Marinomonas mediterranea MMB-1: one gene and its partner. The protein of the gene in region 1 interacts with the protein of each later gene in a pairwise test. Links are inferred from orthologs where the notes say so. Each region holds a gene or a part of one and is shown on either strand. Other genes may lie near its edges.

Region 1 (5,565 bases):
TGGGTCGACATATAGATCAAGTCATTGTGATCTTTACGTTGAACCACTTTGTTCGTCGGAATAACCACAACAGTCAGCCCGTAAATTTGCTGAAACTCATAAGCTTCTGTATCTGCCGTCCCAGTCATGCCAGACAATTTTTCATAAAGCCTGAAATAGTTCTGAAATGTTGTCGAAGCCAGTGTTTGACTCTCTGCCTGGATAGCGACACCTTCTTTTGCCTCGACAGCCTGATGTATACCTTCAGACCAACGACGACCAGCCATAGTTCGACCCGTATGCTCATCCACGATAACGACTTGACCACCTTGAACAACATAGTCAACGTTCTTTTTGAAAATAACATGAGCTCGCATAGAAGCATGCACGTGATGCAGCAGCGCCAAATTAGATGCAGAATACAAACTATCGCCTTCCTGCAGCATTTCTTGCTCTACCAACCAAGCCTCTACAAACTGATGCCCGTCTTCGGTAAGCTCGATATTTTTCTGAGCTTCATCATAGGTGTAGTGACCCGTTTCATCACCCTCTTCCTCTTGCTTAACAAGCAATGGAATAAGCTGATTAATCTTTTTATATTGCTCAGAACTGTCTTCTACAGCTCCAGAGATAATAAGTGGCGTTCTTGCCTCATCGATTAGGATAGAGTCAACTTCATCAACCACAGCAAAATGAAGATCACGCTGAACGCGGTCCTCCATTCTAAAGATCATATTGTCGCGCAAGTAGTCAAAGCCAAACTCATTATTTGTGCCATAGGTAATATCGCTCAAATAAGCCGCTCGCTTTTCTTCCTTCTCTTGCCCAGCATAGACAACACCGACACTTAGATCGAGAAATTCGTACAGTGGGCGCATCCAGTTAGCATCACGCTTTGCTAGATAATCATTGACTGTAACGACATGAACACCTTTCGAAGTCAATGCATTAAGGTATACAGCCAAAGTAGCAACAAGTGTTTTACCTTCACCCGTGCGCATTTCTGCTATTGAGCCATTATTGAGAACCATTGCCCCAATCAGCTGAACATCAAAATGTCGCATACCCATGATTCGCTTACTCGCTTCGCGAACGGTTGCGAAAGCCTCAGGAAGCAGGGAGCCCAAGGTCTCGCCTTTCTCTAAGCGCGACCTAAAGTCGGATGTTTGCGCCATTAACTCATCATCACTAAAAGCAGAGTAGCGCTCTTCTAGCTGATTGATCTGATTAACAACTTTTCTGTATTTTTTAACTTCTCGGTCATTCTTTGTACCGATAACTTTCTTAATGACTGTTCCTAGCATCTTATTTCAACGTCGCTAAATTTATAGTGGTTAGAGTTTAACATGGTAATGTGGGGCAAAACATGAAATAACAAGCATATATACACAAAAAAGCCAGACATTTGTCTGGCTTTTTTGTGTATAAACAACTAAATGCTTAATTTACAATCAGTTAATTCGCAGCAACAGGCTCTACAAATGAAATGGGCATCACTTGAGCCTCATCTTCAAATGAAACATATTCCCACGCATCCTGACGCTCAAGCAAAGCTAGCAGTAGCTTATTATTTAGAGCATGCCCTGATTTATGAGCCTTATACTCACCAATCAAACTATGTCCTAGTAGATATAAATCGCCAATCGCATCCAAAACCTTATGGCGCACTAGCTCATCTCTATAACGCAATCCTTCGTCATTCAGAACTTTAAAGTCATCAAGAACAATGGCGTTATCCATATTAGCGCCACGAGCCAAATCATTGTTTTTGAAGTACTCAAGATCTTTCATAAACCCGAACGTACGAGCACGACTGATTTCTTTCACAAAAGTCGTTGTAGAGAAATCAATCGAGGTATTCTGAACATCTTCACCAATAGCAGGATGATCAAAATCGATCGTAAAAGTCAGCCTAAAGCCAGAATGAGGCTCAAGGATGGCATATTTATCCCCTTCCTCTACTCGAATCGGCTTGGTGATACGAATAAACTTTTTCGGTGCGCTTTGCTCTTCAAGACCAGCAGATTGCAGCAAGAACACGAATGGACTAGCACTTCCGTCCATTAGAGGAATCTCACTTGCACTCACCTCAACATAAGCATTGTCTACACCTAATCCCGCCATCGCAGACATTAGGTGCTCTACCGTACTTACTTTAACGTCGTCAGAGCACAACGCTGTCGCAAAATTTGTCGACCCAACAGCACGCGCATCGCCAACTATTTCTACCGGTGGCTCAAGATCAGTCCGAACAAACACAATACCAGTATTGACTGGCGCTGGTTTGAGCGTCAAATACACTTTTTCACCAGAGTGCAAGCCAACCCCAGTAGCGCGGATAATATTTTTCAGTGTGCGCTGACGTACCATTATTTTCCTACAATTTCATTACAGATAGTTAATTAATGAGAATGTTATCAACTAACTAAAATTTATACAATTCAAAGATGATTAATTACGTATTTTTTACGCAAATCAATCAGCCTGACGACGCAAAAACGCTGGGATATCCAAATACGATAATTGATCATCTGCCCCTTTAGAGGACTCTAAACTCTTATCGTTTGCCTTAACCTGCGACTCCTCAGAAGAAACGTCATCCTTCTGAACAGCAGAAGACGTTACAACTGGCTTAGCCACCGCTTCTACAGCTGGCTTTGATGCGTTAGATGCAGAAGGCGCAGACTGAGTTACTGAAGGCTTTACCGCAGACACATCACCCACTGCGGATTTCATCTCAACATTAGCACTTTGCCCTTCTAGCCCCGTAGCAACTACCGTGACCCGCATTTCATCTTCTACAGTCGGATCAATTGCACAACCAATAACAACCGTTGCATCTTCTGACGCATACTCCTCAATGATCCCACCAACTTCGGTAAACTCAGACAAGCCCACCTCTTCGTTTGCCGTGATATTAACTAATACGCCACGAGCACCTTTAAGATTAATATCTTCAAGCAAAGGGTTGTGTATTGCCGCTTCCGCAGCAACACGCGCACGATCTTCTCCGATGGCAGACCCCGTTCCCATCATTGCCATCCCCATTTCCGACATCACTGTTTTAACATCGGCGAAATCGACGTTTATCAAACCAGGTCTCATTATAAGGTCGGTAATACCCTGAACAGCATTGAACAAAACATTATTCGCTTCACCAAACGCTTTAAGTAATGAAATATTCTTACCTAAAACAGGCAGCAGCCTCTCATTCGGAACGGTTATAAGCGAGTCAACATTCTCACGTAGCTCTTGAAGCCCCGCATCTGCAACCTTAGCTCTGCGACGCCCTTCAAATGGAAACGGCTTCGTCACAACGGCAACAGTCAAAATCCCCAATTCTCGTGCAACTTGAGCAATGACAGGTGCAGCTCCCGTTCCGGTGCCACCACCCATACCAGCCGTAATAAATACCATATCTGCACCCGTTAGAAGCTGAGTAATTTTCTCTTGATCTTCTAATGCAGAATCACGGCCAACGGAAGGGTTCGCTCCCGCACCAAGCCCCTTTGTCACCGTGGTACCAAGCTGCAATGTAATTCCAGAATCCAGCCCCATCAGAGCCTTAGAATCCGTATTAGCGCAGATAAACTCTACGCCCTCAAGCTGGTTTTCCAACATATGACGCACGGCATTGCCACCGCCACCACCAACTCCAACAACCTTGATTACAGCGTTGTCGGATAAATTTTCATCTGCTAAATCAAACACATTCATGGGCGACGCGCTCCTAAAAATCTGCTGTCAAAAATGACAATCATTAAATATAACTTTGAAACCAATCTTTTACTTTATGCCAAGCTTTCGTTGCACTGAAAGACGGCTTGGTCTCATCAGAGTTAACATCTTGTGTATTTCTACTACTTCCGGCCCGCAAAACACTTGACGGTTCGGCAACCATATCATCCATTTCAGCACTTCCATTTGCTAATAAACCAACGCTTGTCGCATACATAGAGTTATCGACAATCTCGGAGATTCCTTTAACATTCGTTGGTGTCGCTAGCCGAACAGGCATATCAAAGATACGCTCCGCGAGCTCAACAGCACCCTCCATTAACGCAGTGCCGCCAGTTACGACAACCCCTGCAGGTATTCGTTCCGCAAAACCACTACGTTGCAACTCATCATAGATAAGTTGGTAAATTTCTTCGTAGCGAGCTTCAACAACTTCCGCTAATGCATGACGAGAAATAGACCTCGACTGGCGATCCCCAACGCTCGGAACATCTATCACTTGATCGGTAGAAGCCAACGAGGACAACGCACAGGCATATTTAATCTTTATATCTTCAGCATGTACCGTTGGCGTACGCAAAGCCATAGAAATATCATTGGTAACCTGATCGCCTGCAACAGGAACAACAGAAGTGTGATGCAAAGCACCATCCACCCAAACGGCAATATCAGACGTTCCAGCACCAATATCAACAAGGCAAACGCCAAGCTCTTTTTCGTCTTCGCTTAAGCTAGTATCACTGGAAGCAAGTTGAGACAAAATAACGCCATCAACACCCAAACCACATTTCTTGATGCATTTTTCGACGTTCATCACAGCATTAGCAGCCCCCGAGACCAAATGAACATTGGCCTCAAGGCGCACACCAGACATACCCAAAGGGTCTCGTATACCTTCCTGCGAATCAATTTGAAACTCTTGTGGCAGAACATGAAGAAGGCGTTGGTCAGAAGAAATAGGAACAGCTTGAGCAGCATCAATGACACGTTCAATGTCTTCTTTTTGAACTTCACCATCTTTTACTGCAACAATACCGTGAGAGTTTTGGCTACGGATATGACTCCCAGCCACACTAACGTAGACAGAGTGAATATTACACCCCGCCATCAACTCTGCTTCTTCTACCGCTCTTTGAATAGACTGAACGGTAGATTCAATATTGATAACAACGCCTCTTTTCATCCCTTTAGCAGGCTGAGTACCTATACCAACAATTTCAACGTTTCCATCACCTAGTACCTCACCTACTATGCAAGTTACTTTTGATGTACCAACGTCTAAGCCAACTATCATTCTACCTTCCTAGTTATCGCTAAATCGCAACTTTTATGCTCATATTCAAGCAACAAGCGAGCCAAATTCATAATTTCTCGTTCCATTGTACCGCCACCCCATGAGGGTACCGAGCATCAACAGACAAAACATTCTCTATTTTACCTGATAAATCACTTTTATACACGGCAATAAACCGCTGTAAACGCTCTAAAACCTTGTCTCGCCCGAGTTTTACATACACATCATTTTGAAACTTGATATTCCATGCACCACGTTTCTCCAGTACAAGCTCTTTTATTCTCAATGACGAGTTTGATAGCATTTGACTCATAAGACCAAACTGATCCAAAACAACCTGACTACTAGAATCAGGACCTTTCAAATTCGCTAGCGGCAAAGTTTCGCCATGACGAGGAGAAATCACCTCTCCATTCGAGGTGACTATCTGCCTCGAATTCCAATAAGCGATCGGTTGATGTTCTTTCACCTCAACCACAATTTTATCCGGCCATACCTTTCGAATGCGCGCACTGGCGACCCACTCAGGAGACACTGCAACCGTCTCTGCTTGC
Region 2 (4,158 bases), 1.4 Mb from region 1 along the record:
AAGCTCGTTCATCGTTTTGATAACATCGAAATTTTGTCGAGAACAACTTGGGCAAGCGATAAAGTTAATGCCTCGATTGCGAATTTTTAAGCTTCTTAGCATATCCCAACCGACTTTAACTTCCTGAACCGGATCTGCGGCAAGCGATACGCGCAGAGTATCACCGATACCATCCATCAACATTAGCCCTAGACCGATGGAAGATTTAACCGTTCCTGAACGTAACCCACCTGCCTCTGTTATCCCCAAATGCAGAGGGTTATCTATCTGTGTCGCAATTTTACGGTAAGCCTCAACCGTCATAAATATATCTGAGGCTTTTAGACTTAGTTTATATTCATGGAAGTCTAGTTCATCAAAATACTCAATTTGACGAAAGGCAGATTCGACCAACGCATCGGGCGTTGGCTCACCGTATTTTTTCTGTAAATCTTTTTCTAAAGACCCCGCATTAATACCAATACGGATTGGGATATTTTTGTCCCGAGCACAATCAACTACGGCACGAACTCGATCTTTGTTACCGATATTACCCGGATTAATTCGCAAACAATCGACGCCGTACTCAGCCACTTTTAACGCAATACGGTAATCAAAGTGAATATCCGCCACGAGCGGAACGGACACTTGCTTTCGAATTTCCTTAAATGCTTCTGCTGCATCCATAGAGGGTATCGACACTCGGACAATATCCGCTCCGGCTTGCTCAATAGCCGTAATTTGAGCCACTGTCGCATCAACGTCACACGTTTCTGTATTCGTCATACTTTGAATACTTATAGGCGCACCGCCCCCAACAGGAACGTTCCCAACCATTATTTGACGAGACTGCCGACGCTTAATAGGTGATTCGAAATGCATAGTTCTCTCTACTTGAGCTCAAAACGAGCTAGGTCTTTACGAATAAATGAAGAAAAGTCGAACTCTTCGCCTTTGAATTTAATCGATGATACTCCGCGAGCAAACCCAAGTACGATTCGATAAGGCGCGTTACCATTTAGTTCAAGCGTACTTCCTTTAGACTTCACACCTGAATACAGTATTTTTCCTTTACCATCTCTTACTTCAGTCCAACAGTCCGCACTGAAAGACATTTCTACTTCATAATTGTAAGCAAGGACTGGCTCAGCAACAGGCTTGTTCAAACTTGAATCTTGAGCCGCTTCTTTAGCTACTTTTTCTGGGTCAACTCCAGCCTCTTCTAATAGGGCTTTCGTTTCTGCAGACAAGCCCGTTTCGATATCAGACTCTTCCTTTGTATTTTCAATACGATCTGCATCGTCTAAATTACGCGTTGGAGACTGAGCACTCTCCAACTGGTTACCCGATGCATCACTTGCCTCTGCATTCGGCGCAGAGATACCTTCTTCATTCTTCAGAGATAAATCGCTACCATCAGAGCTAACATCAGCATTTAGACCAACCTGCTCCGATTGTGATTCCGAAGCGGCTTCTTGAACCACTGATTCGACATTTTCTTCGTTTGAATCTTCGTCAAGTGTTGGCAACCAGACCGCTACAAACACAATCACAGCGACAAGAACAATGGAAATAAAGATTACAATTGGATCACCAAAGTTTGCCTGTTTATTCACTTTATCTACAGGTTTAACCGTTGGCTCGGTAGTCGCTTGTTGAAGGTCAAAAGCAGAAAGGATCGCACGAGGGTCAAGAGCCAATAAACGGCAATAGCTCTTAAGATAACCTCTCGCAAAGGTGATGCTACGAAAGAAGTCGAACTGATTGCTTTCAAGCGCAATCACTTGTTCTATCGGCAATTTCAATTCTGTCGCGACCTGTCTTTCATCTAGGCCTAGCGACATTCTTTTCATTTTTAATTTTTTTCCGATGTCCGTTTCGCCAGTATCTTCTGGCAGAACCATCTCTGTCTCATATTCGGTAGTCATTTTTATACCTTGGGTCTCAGGCAAAACAAGGTGGCATACAATAAATGGAAAGAAAGGTCAGTTTCGTGAAGAGTAACTCACGACAGACATTTCCATTTCATTACCTACGTAGCGGGCTTACAAGTGAAGTAATTTACTCATATACGCCGAAACATAAGCTATCGAGCCTGATGTATACTTAAAAGCACACCTTATCAATAATGGCTATTAAAACAAGATTGACGCTTACCATCAAATCTCATTCGCAAAAGAATGCATTTTTTTATCTCGAATTCATAAAGAAGACGAACTTTGACCATTTTTTGACAGCTTTACTGATTCAAAGTTCAAACCTCTCGTTTTATGACTACGATTGATCACCAATTTCACGAAGTTCAATATACTTCTGAGATCGGCGAGTCTTATCATGAAAGTCACCAACCAACTGTCCACATGCGGCATCTATATCGTCACCACGAGTAGTCCTAACTGTCACAGTGTACCCATCATCAGCCAAAATTTTCTGGAACCGACGAGTTTGATTGTTAGAAGGTTTTTCATAACCAGAATGAGGAAAAGGATTAAATGGAATTAAGTTCACCTTACATTCTAAGTCTTTTAGTAAATGAGCTAACTCTCGTGCATGTTGTTCTTGATCATTGACTCCCGCCATCATTGTATACTCAATGGTAATATGGCGCTTATCTGGAAGATTATCCAAATAGTGCTGACACGCTTCCAGCAACTCTTCAATCGGATACTTGCGGTTGATTGGGACTAATTCATCTCGCAGCGGGTTATTGGGAGCGTGCAAAGAGATCGCCAAAGAAACGTCCGTACGCTTAACCAATTCATATATCTTTGGAACAACACCTGATGTACTCAACGTAACGCGACGCTTTGAAAGCCCGTAAGCGTTATCATGCATCATAAGAATCATGGCATCGACAACAGGTTCAAAGTTCATCAGCGGCTCGCCCATCCCCATCATCACAACGTTTGTAACGCGGCGAGGACCATTTGGATCCATTGGCCCAAATGATTTAATAGCAATCCACAACTGACCAATAATTTCCGCTGGCGTCAAGTTGCGGTTAAACCCCTGCTTGCCCGTTGAACAAAAGCTACAATCTAGAGAACACCCTACTTGAGAAGACACACACAGCGTTGCACGGTCCCCGTCAGGAATAAGCACTGTCTCAACACAATCGTTCATGCCACCTTCAGTACGAATGATCCATTTTCGAGTTCCGTCAGTAGAGATATTTTGCTCCACGATTTCCGGAGCACGGATTTCACATATTCCCTCAAGTTTCGCTCTAAGCTTCTTGCTGACATCAGTCATCTCTTCAAAGCTTTCTGCACCTTTTTGATGAATCCACTTCATCACCTGGGTTGCACGAAATTTCTTCTCACCAATCGACTCAAAGAACTCAACGAGCTTTTCTGGAGATAAACCGAGCAAATTAACTTTTTGTGTAGCAGACATGTTTTAACCAATCACTTGCGTATACGCTTTGAGGCTTCTCTACAATAAAGATGCGATAAGCAAGAAATCGCTTGAGAGCCTGTGTTTCAAAATAATAAATACGAAAAAAGCTTCTGAAAAGAAATATGCTTTTCAGAAGCCTCTGAATAAAGGCGCGACGATTTATTCATCACGCCTCTGCAAGTCTATTTACTATAGTAGTAAATAGACTTATTAATTCTTACTTACCGAAAAAGTAAGCAACTTCGCGTTCAGCAGAAGCAGCAGAATCAGAACCGTGTACAGCATTTGCGTCAATAGATTCAGCGTAATCTGCACGCAAAGTACCAGTTGCCGCTTCTTTAGGGTTAGTTGCACCCATAAGCTCACGGTGACGAGCAACCGCGTTTTCACCTTCAAGAACAGAAACAACAACAGGACCAGAAGTCATGAAAGCAACTAGGTCGTTGTAGAAAGGACGCTCTTTATGCTCAGCATAAAAACCACCAGCAAGCTCATCATCCAGTTGGATCATTTTCGCTTCAACGATTTTTAGGCCAGCACGCTCGAAACGAGTGTAGATTTCACCGATAACATTTTTTGCAACTGCATCTGGCTTGATGATTGATAGAGTGCGTTCTAGCGCCATTTTTAAACTCCAATATGTATTTTAATCAGATTCAAACACTGAACCTGTTATCTAAAAAGTTTCGCGCGTGGATTATACGCATGTCTTTATTAAAATTGTATGCCGTTCGCAAAAAACTTTGTCTATTTTTTAGGCAAACTTAAAAATAAAGTCAC

The links.
Region 2: the proteins of ftsZ (region 1) and rlmN interact in binary tests that used the Escherichia coli proteins (3 or more experiments, as listed by UniProt). The link is inferred for Marinomonas mediterranea MMB-1 from one-to-one orthologs.

The regions. Positions count from the first base shown.
Region 1 is NC_015276.1:2,778,639-2,784,203, forward strand. What follows is about bases 1,576-4,511. They hold ftsZ (cell division protein FtsZ), read right to left. Parts: upstream 3,697-4,511; coding sequence 2,455-3,696; downstream 1,576-2,454. Other genes in these bases: lpxC (UDP-3-O-acyl-N-acetylglucosamine deacetylase), read right to left, coding at 1,576-2,349; ftsA (cell division protein FtsA), read right to left, coding at 3,740-4,511. Outside these bases: preprotein translocase subunit SecA, read right to left, coding at 1-1,283; more of lpxC, read right to left, coding at 1,435-1,575; more of ftsA, read right to left, coding at 4,512-5,011; MARME_RS12665 (cell division protein FtsQ/DivIB), read right to left, coding at 5,079-5,565. UniProt on the Escherichia coli protein: Essential cell division protein that forms a contractile ring structure (Z ring) at the future cell division site. The regulation of the ring assembly controls the timing and the location of cell division.
Region 2 is NC_015276.1:1,364,713-1,368,870, reverse strand. Bases 1,315-4,158 are described here. They hold rlmN (23S rRNA (adenine(2503)-C(2))-methyltransferase RlmN), read right to left. Parts: upstream 3,376-4,158; coding sequence 2,254-3,375; downstream 1,315-2,253. Other genes in these bases: ndk (nucleoside-diphosphate kinase), read right to left, coding at 3,596-4,003; MARME_RS06180 (RodZ domain-containing protein), read right to left, coding at 1,315-1,907. Outside these bases: ispG (flavodoxin-dependent (E)-4-hydroxy-3-methylbut-2-enyl-diphosphate synthase), read right to left, coding at 1-861; more of MARME_RS06180, read right to left, coding at 870-1,314.